4 regions of the Enterobacter ludwigii genome follow, and region 1 is predicted to be linked to each of the others. Evidence: predicted binding sites of a transcription regulator. Region 1 holds the regulator's gene; each other region holds the start of a gene.

Region 1 (3,164 bases):
GCAAGGCGCGCGATCTGGGTAAACACATCAGCTACTTCGGCCCGGAGGCCAATGACTTCGGCCTGCTGGAGCAAACCTTTCAGGAGTACGGCCAGAGCGGCAAGGGGCAGTCACGCAAATATCTGCACACCTACGATGAAGCCGTTCCCTGGAACCAGGTGCCCGGCACCTTTACCCCCTGGCAACCGCTGCCGGAACCGACCGACGTCCTGTTTTACGAAGGGTTGCACGGTGGCGTGGTGACGCCGCAGCATGACGTGGCGCGTCACGTGGATCTGCTGGTTGGCGTGGTGCCCATCGTGAACCTTGAGTGGATCCAGAAGCTGACGCGTGACATCAGCGAGCGCGGCCATTCACGCGAGGCGGTGATGGATTCCGTCGTGCGCTCCATGGAAGACTACATTACTTACCTGACGCCGCAGTTCTCCCGCACGCATATCAACTTCCAGCGCGTACCGACAGTGGACACCTCTAACCCGTTCGCCGCCAAAAGTATCCCGTCGCTGGATGAGAGCTTTGTGGTTATCCATTTCCGCAATCTCGACGGCATTGATTACCCCTGGCTGCTGGCGATGCTGCAGGGCTCATTTATTTCGCACATGAATACGTTAGTGGTTCCGGGCGGAAAAATGGGGCTGGCAATGGAATTAATTATGATGCCGCTGGTGCAGCGGTTGATAGAAGGGAAGAAAATCGCCTGATGATTTCCCTCTCCGCGTGGGAGAGGGCTTCGGTGAGGGCATCGGGGTGAACGATGCCCCCCAATATCAGGCGTCGATCACTTCATACGAATGCGTAATTTTTACCGCTTTCTCGAGCATTAACGCGACCGAGCAGTATTTCTCCGCTGAAAGATCGACCGCGCGTGAGACCGCCGCGTCTTTCAGTTCTTTCCCGCTGACGATGAAATGCAGGTTAATGTGGGTGAACAGGCGTGGTGCCTCTTCGCGGCGTTCTGAGGTGAGTTTTACTTCGCAGTCGGTCACATCGTGACGGCCTTTTTGCAGGATCGACACCACATCAATTGCGCTGCATCCACCTGCTGCCATCAGCACCATTTCCATTGGGCTTGGTGCTTTATCACCGGAGTTACCATCCATCAAAATCTGGTGTCCTGAAGCGGACTCGCCCAGGAACGTTAAACCTTCAACCCATTTCACACGCGCTTGCATATTCACTCACTCCAACGTTGCATTTTTGGTGACAGATTACGCGTGCGTTACATTTCTCGCAATGGAAGGCGACCTGCGTCATGCTGAAGCGAGACACCAGGAGACACGCGGCGAAAGCTATGCTAAAACACTCAGGATGCTACAGTAATACATTGACGTTACACATGTATGCAGAGGACATCAAACTTTACTGGCTGCGAAACGTTACGATAGCCGACTTCCCAGGGTATGGGTAAGAATTCGATTGCAACCCCAGAGTCCGGATGCATCTTATGACTCTGGTGACAGCTTATAACAGAGGATAACAGCGCATGGTGCTTGGCAAACCGCAAACAGACCCGACTCTCGAATGGTTCTTGTCTCATTGCCACATTCATAAGTACCCATCGAAGAGCACGCTGATTCACCAGGGTGAAAAAGCGGAAACGTTGTATTACATCGTCAAAGGCTCGGTGGCAGTGCTGATCAAAGATGAAGAAGGGAAAGAGATGATCCTTTCTTATCTGAACCAGGGCGATTTCATCGGTGAACTGGGCCTGTTTGAAGAAGGCCAGGAACGTAGCGCCTGGGTTCGTGCAAAGACAGCATGTGAAGTGGCTGAAATTTCCTACAAGAAATTCCGTCAGTTGATTCAGGTTAACCCTGACATCCTGATGCGTCTTTCTTCGCAGATGGCGCGCCGTCTGCAGGTGACATCTGAGAAAGTGGGTAACCTCGCCTTCCTGGACGTGACCGGCCGTATCGCTCAGACCCTGCTGAATCTGGCGAAACAACCCGATGCGATGACTCACCCTGATGGCATGCAAATTAAAATTACCCGTCAGGAAATCGGTCAGATTGTCGGTTGCTCCCGTGAAACAGTGGGCCGTATTCTGAAAATGCTGGAAGATCAGAACCTGATCTCCGCACACGGTAAAACCATCGTGGTTTACGGAACGCGTTAATTCCGCTCAAACGGCGTGCCATCGCAAGGTGTCACGCCGTTTTTGTCTCTATTCCCCATGTGGCGCAGGCTGATTTATCACCCGGAAGTTAACTACGCACTGCGACAAACGCTGGTGTTGTGCCTTCCTGTGGCCGTGGGCCTGATTCTGGGCCATCTTCAGCAAGGTCTGCTCTTCTCTCTCGTTCCCGCCTGCTGCAACATTGCCGGTCTGGATACACCGCATAAGCGCTTTTTCAAACGGCTGATCGTGGGCGGCTCGCTGTTTGCGGGCTGTAGCCTCGCCGTGCAGCTTTTGCTGGCCCGCGATATCCCGCTGCCGCTGATCCTCACCGTCCTGGCGATGACCCTGGGCGTAACCGCTGAAATCAGCTCACTGCACGCGCGTTTGCTTCCCGCGTCGCTGATTGCCGCCATCTTCACGCTGAGCCTTGCGGGTAACATGCCGGTGTGGGAGCCGCTGCTGATCTACGCCCTCGGTACGCTGTGGTACGGGCTGTTTAACTGGTTTTGGTTCTGGCTGTGGCGGGAACAGCCCCTGCGGGAATCCCTGAGCCTGCTCTACGTGCAGCTGGCGGATTACTGTGAAGCCAAATACACCTTGCTCACCCAGCATACCGATCCAGAAAAATCACTGCCGCCGCTGCTGACGCGTCAGCAAAAGGTGGTGGACCTGATAAGCCAGTGTTATCAGCAGCTACATATGCTCGCCGCCAATAAGAACCACGAATATAAGCGGCTGCTGCGCGTCTTCCAGGTGGGGCTGGACTTACAGGAGCATATCTCCGTGAGCCTGCACCAGCCGCAGGAGGTGCAAAAACTGGTCGAGCGCAGCCATGCCGAAGCGGTGATCCGCTGGAACGCGCAAACCGTCTCCGCGCGCCTTCGGGTGCTGGCTGACGATATTCTGTATCACCGCTACCCCACGCGCTTTAACATGGACAAACAGCTCGGCGCGCTGGAGAAGATTGCCCGTCAGCATGAAGACAACCCGGTGGGTCAGTTTGCTGCCTGGCACTTCAGCCGTATCGCCCGCGTGTTACGAACCC
Region 2 (3,164 bases), 1.2 Mb from region 1:
CGCGTTGCCGTCGGTTCGTGCCAGCAGGAGCAAAAACTCCTCGCCGCCCACACGGCCAAGCGCAGCATTCTCGGGGCTTAACTCACGGATAGCCTGGCAAAAGTGGATAAGTGCCCGATCGCCCACCTGATGCCCCCACCGATCGTTGATCTGTTTGAAAAAATCCAGGTCAAACATGAGCACGCAAAAATGGCTGTCAGCATCCTGCCTGGCATTTGCCGCCAGCGCGGATTCCAGCTGCTGTAAAATGGTTGAACGGTTAAAACACCCGGTAAGATCGTCCGTGGTGGCTTTCACTTCCAGCTGCTGTTCGGCTTTTTTACGTTCGGTAATATCAAGCCCGATATTCAGGACTGAGCTGTCCGGCAGCAGAATGTTTGACCACAAAACCGTCAACGGCGTACCGTCTTTACGCAGTGGATGCCACTCGTACATATCCTTTAGCGGCGAGACATTTACCGACTCCCTGACCCGTCGCCGCTCTTCCGGGTCGGGGTAAAACAGTGAGAGCGGATCGGCATGGGCGCTGATCTCCGCCATTGTCCAGCCAAACACTTTTTCACACTCAGCATTCCACAGCACGCAGCGGTTAAATTTATCGAATGAGTTCATTAAAACAGGCGCTCGTTCAAACAGGGTTTTATATTGGGTCACCACACGCTGCATTTCCTGCGCTGTTTTTTCACGAACGATAATTTCTGAAAAATAGTCTTTTAATTTTTCGACCAGTACCGCAACAATACTTTTCAGGATGGACAGAGAATATAACGGCTCAGCAAACGCCAGAAAAAAATAGCCGCTGCCTTGTCCGTTATGGGTTGAAAGCTTGCATAACACCCCGCTTTGCAATTGCGAATAGCCAGGATGATGAGCGGAGAATAATGCGCGGCCGATATTCTCTTTCCAGTAGACGACCCGCCACGCGCGGTGATGCTTCTCCAGCAGAGTACCGGCAAGAAAATCGGCCACCTCAAATGAGTGACAGGTCACTTCACCGGCACAGACCACGCGCTGCAGCCCGTCAGTATCAACGCTAATCCAGGCCAGGCTTGCCCCGAAGGCCCGGTTGATCGTCTCAAGCATCTCGCCCAGCGAACAATGGGCGTGAAGCTGGGGCATCAGATCTGCCAGCGCATGCAACGCCTGCAGGCTGTCATTAACAATCTCACGTCGTTTTTCTTTCATTTTTTTCGCAGATTATTAAGCGTTAAACCGGACGCAACTTTCTTCAGATTCAAAAATCGGCGAGCCAGAGCAGGATGCTGAATATCAGCACAGCTGGAGTGCGAGACGTTGTGTGTAATTAAAAACGTACAAAGAGAAAAAAACCAATAAAATTCAAAAACCTGAATTATAGAATGCGAGTAAATTTATTTATCCACTCAAGCATAATCCAAAGGGTTGTTGCTGTAAACGTTCTACAGCACACCTCAATTTGCAGAGGATTTGTTATCTCAATGAATTTATTACCTGGAAGCGATAAAAGGGGGTCATTAGCGTGCAAAGATATATTTTCCCCTCAATCCTCGTGCGACGCCTGGCTGTGATAATTCCTGCTTTTTTCACCCTTCTGAGGCTGGCGAATAAATCAACAAATGTGATATAGTTCACACATATTTTGTAACGAGAAACACTGTTTCATTCAGTTCGTCTGTTTTGTTGAGGATGGGTTTTATGGCAACCATTACTACCAGCATGGTTCTCCTGCGCTGGCCTTTGTTAAGTGCGGTGCTGATGTTCCTGGCCAGCACGCTAAACATTCAGTTTCGTAAATCTGACTATGCTGGCCTTGCTGTCATCAGCACCCTGTTGGGGTTGGGCGCAGCATGCTGGTTCGCAACGGGCCTGCTTGGCATCACCCTGCTGGATCTCGCTGCCGTCTGGGAAAATATTAAAGTGGTCATGGTGGAAGCCATGAGCCATACCCCGCCAGACTGGCCGATGGTGATTACCTGATCCCTGAGATGAATAAAAAAACCCAGACCGAGGTCTGGGTTTTTTGTTTTAAACAGTCGGATATCAGAACGGAATATCGTCGTCGAAGTCCATTGGGGGTTCGTTAGACGGTGCTGGCGCGGACTGCTGCTGTGGGCGAGACTGCGCGCCACCGCTGAACTGGTTGCCGCCCTGTGGCTGCTGAGGCTGACCCCAACCGCCCTGCTGCTGCTGACCGCCACCTGCTGGTGCGCCACCGCCCTGACGGCCACCGAGCATCTGCATGGTGCCACCCACGTTGACCACAACTTCCGTGGTGTACTTCTCAGCGCCGGCTTGATCGGTCCATTTGCGGGTACGCAGCTGGCCTTCAATATAAACCTGAGAACCTTTACGCAGATACTCACCAGCCACTTCCGCCAGTTTGCCAAACAGCACTACGCGGTGCCATTCGGTCTGCTCTTTCATCTCACCGGTCGCTTTATCACGCCAGGATTCGGAAGTAGCCAGCGTAATGTTGGCAACTGCGCCACCACTCGGCATGTAGCGTACTTCCGGGTCCTGGCCCAGATTACCGACGAGAATCACCTTGTTTACGCCTCTGCTGGCCATGTTCGTGTCTCCTGAATACGTTTCTTAATAGTGTAAACGCGCGAGTGTACCATTTCCACGCTGCAATTTGCATAGTTGCGTAGTCGGTTCCGAAATCTCTCGCGAACTCGACATTGTTACACAGTGAATCAGAAAATGCATTCCAATACTGTATATTCAAACAGGTCATTTTGTGTCATAATTAGCCGTTTCTGACAGCCGTTTGTCCTTCAAACAAACCAGGCAATCCGTGTTCCAACCGGGAAAGGTGAATGGATAAGATCGAAGTTCGGGGCGCCCGCACCCACAATCTCAAGAATATCAACCTCATAATCCCTCGCGACAAACTCATCGTCGTGACCGGGCTTTCGGGGTCTGGCAAATCCTCACTGGCTTTCGACACTTTATATGCCGAAGGACAGCGTCGTTACGTGGAGTCACTCTCTGCATACGCACGTCAGTTCCTGTCACTGATGGAAAAACCGGATGTAGACCATATTGAAGGGTTATCACCTGCTATCTCCATTGAGCAGAAATCCACCTCGCATAACCCGCGTTCAACGGTTGGTACGATTACCGAAATTCATGACTACCTGCGTCTGCTGTATGCACGCGTGGGTGAGCCGCGCTGCCCGGAT
Region 3 (3,164 bases), 450 kb from region 1:
GCGCACATCAATCGCGTCGCCACGCTCGTCGGTACCGCTGACGTAGCGGATCCAGCCTGCAACGCCCAGGGCCAGCAGCGGCCACGCGGTTTTACGTTCAAGATGGATGCGGATCCCATCCAGCATGCGTTGCGGCAATTTCTGGCTTCCGTCCATCGCAATTTGCCAGGTCCGGTGCTGCAGTGCCGGATTGGCAAAGCGTTCAAGCAGGCTATCGGCATAAGCCGTGAGGTCGACATCCTTAATACGCAGCGTAGGAGCCTGCTCATTTAGCATTAACCGACGTGCGGCTTCGCGAAAAGCGGTGTCTTCCATACATTCGTTGATGTGCGCATACCCGGCGAGGTAGCCCAGATACGCGAGGAAAGAGTGGCTGCCGTTGAGCATGCGCAATTTCATCTGTTCCCACGGCAGAACGTCCTGCACCATTTGTACACCAGCCACTTCCCATGCCGGGCGTCCGGCAACAAAGTTATCTTCCACTACCCACTGAATAAACGGTTCGCAGCTGATAGCACAAGGATCTTCTACTCCAAGCTCTTGCGTGATTTCTGCCAGCGACGCCTCGGTCGCGGCAGGGACAATTCGGTCGACCATGGTCCCCGGAAAGCTCACATGTGAATCAATCCACTCTGCCAGCGCCGGGTCGCGTTTCTGGGCCATCCCCAGTACCGCGTTTTTCACCACATGGCCGTTATCAGGGATGTTGTCGCAGGAGAGGACGGTAAAAGCGGACAAACCGCGTTCACGGCGACGGTGGAGCGCCTCGACCAGGATCCCGGGCGCGGAGTGCGGTTCAGACGGGTTCTCCAGATCGTGAACGATCCGGGAGTTGTGCAAATCCAGATTACCGGTGGCGGGATCGATGCAATAACCTTTCTCTGTGATGGTGAGCGACACAATGGCGACCTGAGGTTCACAAAATTTCTCAATGATGGCAGGCAGAGAATCCAGTTTTGCGTTCAGACATTCATGGACGGCACCGACGATAATCGGCTGGTTTCCCTCCGCCCCTTTTTCCAGCACGGTGAAGAGATGATCCTGTGCGCGCAACTGGCTCATCAGCACGTCGCCGCTGAAGAGGCTAATCTCACAAATACCCCAGTCGCCGCCTTTCTCATTCAGCACCCGGTTTGTTAACAAGGCCTGATGCGCGCGGTGAAATGCGCCGAAGCCAAAATGGACGATGCGAGAGCGTAACTGCTTACGATCGTAGCGAGGGAGCTGGACATGGGCAGGAAGCGAGGTGGAGGCAATTGTCTTCATGAAATACACACCTGATTAACCATTAATTAACAACGCCAGTGTAAAGTTATATGACAGCAAATTAAATTGGTGAGCCGTAAATATCCCCGAAGTGTGAGTTTGATCAATCAATGTGTGGCGGTGTGTTGACCCTTTACGGCAAACATGTATGGTAGTCGTCATCGTAGTCATCCATATTGGTATAACAACTTTAGAGGTGAGGCAATGGAACAGACCTGGCGTTGGTACGGGCCGAACGATCCGGTTTCTCTTGATGATGTGCGTCAGGCTGGCGCAACGGGTGTCGTGACGGCGCTGCATCACATTCCTAATGGTCAGGTATGGCCGATTGAAGAAATCAAAAAACGTCAGGCGCTGCTGGCGGAAAAAGGCCTGACCTGGTCTGTGGTGGAAAGCATCCCGGTTCACGAAGATATCAAAACCCATTCAGGTGATTATCAGACCTGGATTGCCAACTACCAGCAGAGCATTCGTCACCTGGCGGCCTGCGGTATCGATACTGTTTGCTATAACTTCATGCCCATTCTTGACTGGACGCGCACCGATCTTGAGTACACGTTGCCGGACGGTTCAAAAGCATTACGTTTCGATCAGATTGCCTTTGCCGCATTTGAGCTGCACATCCTGAAACGTCCTGGTGCAGAAGCCGATTACACGGTTGAAGAGCAGCAGCAGGCGCTCGCGTGGTTTAACGCAGCCAGTGACGCCGAGATTGAAAAGCTGACCCGCAATATTATTGCTGGCCTGCCGGGCGCTGAAGAGGGCTATACGCTGGATCAGTTCCGCGCGCGACTGGCGGAATATGGGAATATCGATAAAAACCAGCTGCGTGAAAACATGGCGTTTTTCCTGCGCGCTATCGTACCGGTAGCGGAAGAAACGGGCGTACGCCTGGCCGTGCACCCGGACGATCCTCCGCGTCCTATTCTCGGTTTACCGCGAATCGTGTCCACGATTGAAGATATGCAGTGGCTGAAAGAGACCGTGGACAGTATCTATAACGGATTCACCATGTGTACCGGCTCTTACGGCGTGCGTGCGGATAACGATCTGGTGCAGATGATTGAAACCTTCGGCGATCGTATTCACTTCACGCATCTGCGTGCGACCTGTCGTGAGGATAATCCAAAAACCTTCCATGAAGCAGCGCACCTGGGCGGCGATGTGAATATGGTCGCGGTAGTGGATGCGATTCTGGCGGAAGAGGTACGTCGTAAGCACGCGGGTGACGTTCGTCCTATCCCGTTCCGTCCCGATCATGGTCACCAGATGCTGGACGATCTGCGTAAGAAAACGAACCCAGGTTATTCGGCGATTGGTCGTCTGAAAGGCATGGCGGAAGTCCGGGGCGTTGAGCTGGCGCTGAAGATGACGAAATACCCGGAACTGCTGTAACGTCTGTTGCCCGGTGGCGTTGTGCCACCGGGCGAATATCGCATTAGTCTGCGCGACCCATATAGCGTTTTTCTTCGATATGGATGCGGATTTTCTCGCCCGCGGAGAGGTATTCTGGCACCTGCACCACCAGACCGGTCGTCAGGGTTGCTGGTTTGTTGCGGGCACTTGCGGATGCACCTTTGATGCCCGGAGCCGTTTCCACGATTTCCAGATCCACGGTCTGCGGCAACTCCAGCGCCAGCAGCACGCCATCCCAGGTCAGAACCTGCATGTCAGGCATCCCGCCTTCAGGAATGAAGAGGAGTTCTTCTTCAATCTGATCTTTGGTGAAGATATACGGGGTGTAATCTTCTTTATCCATGAACACGTATTCGTTGCCATCAATGTAGGAAAAATCAACATAGCGGCGGGTCAGGGTCACGGTATCAACGATATCGTCACCTTTAAAACGTTCTTCCACTTTCAGACCGGTACGCACATCGGCGAAACGCATTTTGTAC
Region 4 (3,164 bases), 1.1 Mb from region 1:
TTGGCAATCGCCACCTGACGGTTAGGGTCAACGGAGATCCCACCCCATTCGAACATGCCCAGGTTACCCGGGAAGACCAGCGTGCCCTGCTCAGAAGGTGGCGTGAAGATACCTTCATAGCGCAGCTGATGGAACATCACGCGGCACACCAGCTGGTCAAACATTGTGGCACCCCACATGTCTGCACCGCTGAGATCTTTCTTCGGACGGAAGCTCAGGTCAGAGAACGGCTGTGTTTTGGTGACATAGTCGCCTTTGGCAGCGCCCTGCGGAACGGGTTTTTCGGGTGCCGGGACAACCAGCTTACCGTTGCTGCGATCCAGCACAAAGATGTTGCCCGTTTTCGCGGGTGCATAAATCACCGGAACGGTTTTGCCGTTAACGGTAATGTCAGCCAGCGTCGGCTGGGACGGCATGTCCATATCCCACAGGTCGTGGTGAACAGTCTGGTAGCTCCAGGCCAGTTTACCGGTGGTCGCGTTCAGCGCCACGATAGAGCTGGCATAACGCTCTTGCTCAGGTGTACGGTTACCCCCCCAGATATCTGGCGTGGTGACGCCCATCGGCAGGTAGACCAGGTCCAGCTTCGCGTCATACGCCGCCGGTGCCCAGGAGTTAGGTGAGTTAAAGGTAAAGGTGTGTTCGTCCGATGGGATCGCGTTTGGATCTTTCGCGCCCGGGTCGAAGGCCCACAGCAGTTTACCGGTGTTCACGTCAAAACCACGGATAACGCCAGAGGTTTCGCGGGTGGAGAAGTTATCGGTTACCGAGCCGGCAATCACGATAGTTTTATCGGTGATGATCGGCGGTGAGGTTGGCTCATACAGACCCGGCGTGGTGTCCGGCATGTTGGTCTGCAGATTCAGGATACCTTTGTTGGCAAAGGTCTCACACAGCTTACCGGTTTCGGCATTGATCGCGAACAGGCGGCCATCGTTTACCGGCAGCATGATGCGGCGAGGACAGTCGGCAATGACTTCAGGGCTCGCATTATCAGCACTCGCTTCGTGGTAAGAGACGCCACGGCAGGTGATGTGCTGGAACGACGGGTTGGAGTTCAGCTGCGGATCGAAGTGCCATTTCTCTTTACCGGTGGCCGCGTCAAGCGCGAACAGACGCTGGTGCGCGGTGCACAGATAAAGCATGTTACCGACTTTAATCGGCGTCACTTCGTTGGTCAGTTCACCCGGATCGTTTGGCATCTTCAGGTCGCCGGTACGGAATACCCAGGCTTCCTTCAGGTTCTTAACGTTGTCCGCGTTGATCTGCTTGAGCGGGGAGTAGCGCTGACCTTCCTGATTACGGCCATAAGCTGGCCAGTCGCCATCCGCGACCTGCGAGATAGCCGCAGCTGGGGTGGATTCGGCATTCAGCGTACCGTTAATCTCCTGCGGGTCGTTAAAACCGGCCCAGGTGAGAATACCGCCGCTGATCAGCAGGGCAACCACCAGCGCCGCAACGGCACCGCTTGAAGGAATAATCAGGCGACGCCACACGAACGGCAGGATCAGCCAGATACCAAAGAAGACCAGGATGTCACTGCGCGGCGTCAGTGCCCAGAAGTCGAAACCGACTTCCCAGACGCCCCAGATCATGGTTGCGAGGAGTAAAGCAGCATAAAGCCATAGCGCGGATTGTTTTCTACGCCACAACAGGACGGTTACGCCAAGCATAACCAGACCCGCAATAGGGTAGTACCAGGAGCCGCCAATTGCGGCCAGCCAGACGCCACCGATTAACAGATACAGGCCGCAGAAGGCGGCGAATAGCGCTGTTAATGTCACCAGTAGACGTGGCTGTTGAGTTTTTATTTCAGCCATAGAAAGTGTACTCGTCAGTTTTGTTAATTATTTGCTAGCAACTAATTATAGGTATTAACAAGTGTGATCGGAATCACAATATTTGCTTTTTATAACTCATGCGCCAGGTGTATCCATTTACTGATATAATGGCTGGCTTGCGTATCGATGCCGGAGTAACATTCATCCGCATTGAGAGATTTTCATTAAAATCATATGGTTAGTAATATGAAACATACTGTTGAAGTGATGATCCCGGAAGCCGAGATCAAAGCGCGTATCGCCGAACTGGGTCGTCAAATCACCGAACATTACAAGGACAGCGGCAGCGAAATGGTGCTGGTCGGTCTTTTACGTGGCTCTTTCATGTTCATGGCAGACCTGTGCCGTGAAGTGCAGGTGTCCCATGAGGTCGATTTTATGACCGCCTCCAGCTACGGCAGCGGCATGTCCACAACCCGTGATGTGAAAATCCTGAAAGATCTGGATGAAGATATTCGTGGCAAAGATGTGTTGATCGTTGAGGACATCATCGACTCCGGCAACACGCTCTCTAAAGTGCGCGAGATCCTGAGCCTGCGTGAGCCAAAATCCCTGGCGATCTGCACCCTGCTGGATAAACCCAGCCGCCGTGAAGTGCAGGTGCCGGTAGAGTTTGTCGGCTTCTCTATCCCTGACGAGTTCGTCGTGGGCTATGGCATTGACTACGCGCAGCGTTACCGTCATCTGCCGTATGTGGGTAAAGTGATCCTGCTCGACGAGTAAGGTTTGTGATGTGCGGTCTGTTGCCCTCTGACGAGGGGACACACAGTAAAAACGGCAACCCGGGTTGCCGTTTTGTTTTTATCTGAACTGCTTACAGGCAGCTATTTATGGTTGACGTGCTTAAGCTTCAGGTTAGCTATCCCGGAACGATAGCGCTGCTCCAGCGTTTCACGGTTGGTGGCGGTCACTTCCAGGTTACGAAGCAGACCATCGTGAATACCGTACGCCCAGCCGTGGATCGAGACTTTTTGCCCGCGTTTCCACGCCGATTGCATGATGGTGGAATGGCCAAGGTTATAAACCTGCTCCATCACGTTCAGCTCGCAAAGGGTATCGAGACGACGCTCCTGCGGCATTTCACCCAACAGTGAGCTATGTTTGAACCAGATATCGCGGATATGCAGCAGCCAGTTATCGATTAACCCGAGTTCGGTATTTTCAATCGCGGCCTGCACACCGCCGCAGCCATAGTGGCCACAAATAATGATGTGCTCGACCTCCAGAACGTCAACGGCGTACTGAACAACCGAAAGGCAGTTGAGGTCGGTATGGATCACCAGGTTGGCAACATTACGGTGCACAAACAGTTCGCCAGGCTCG

Evidence for each region. The regulator CRP, encoded in region 1, controls carbon source genes, mostly activating them, when cyclic AMP is high. The targets are predictions, from matches to a motif close to ATGTGANNNNNNTCACAT.
Region 2: BH714_RS19150 (YjcB family protein) is a predicted target of CRP. The motif match lies at 1,596-1,613, and genes of this name have one in related genera.
Region 3: uxuA (mannonate dehydratase) is a predicted target of CRP. The motif match lies at 1,358-1,375, and genes of this name have one in related genera.
Region 4: hpt (hypoxanthine phosphoribosyltransferase) is a predicted target of CRP. The motif match lies at 1,882-1,899, and genes of this name have one in related genera.

What each region holds. Positions count from the first base shown of each region.
Region 1 is NZ_CP017279.1:2,883,996-2,887,159, forward strand. It holds gene BH714_RS13585 (phosphoribulokinase) at 1-701, shown strand, start outside; gene BH714_RS13590 (OsmC family protein) at 768-1,172, opposite strand; gene crp (cAMP-activated global transcriptional regulator CRP) at 1,484-2,116, shown strand; gene BH714_RS13600 (YccS/YhfK family putative transporter) at 2,174-3,164, shown strand, end outside.
Region 2 is NZ_CP017279.1:4,078,290-4,081,453, reverse strand. It holds gene BH714_RS19155 (sensor domain-containing diguanylate cyclase) at 1-1,185, opposite strand, end outside; gene BH714_RS19150 (YjcB family protein) at 1,675-1,956, shown strand; gene ssb1 (single-stranded DNA-binding protein SSB1) at 2,020-2,547, opposite strand; gene uvrA (excinuclease ABC subunit UvrA) at 2,799-3,164, shown strand, end outside.
Region 3 is NZ_CP017279.1:2,437,940-2,441,103, reverse strand. It holds gene BH714_RS11475 (mannitol dehydrogenase family protein) at 1-1,266, opposite strand, end outside; gene uxuA (mannonate dehydratase) at 1,471-2,661, shown strand; gene yeiP (elongation factor P-like protein YeiP) at 2,705-3,164, opposite strand, start outside.
Region 4 is NZ_CP017279.1:3,946,085-3,949,248, forward strand. It holds gene BH714_RS18550 (glucose/quinate/shikimate family membrane-bound PQQ-dependent dehydrogenase) at 1-1,820, opposite strand, end outside; gene hpt (hypoxanthine phosphoribosyltransferase) at 2,028-2,564, shown strand; gene can (carbonate dehydratase) at 2,666-3,164, opposite strand, start outside.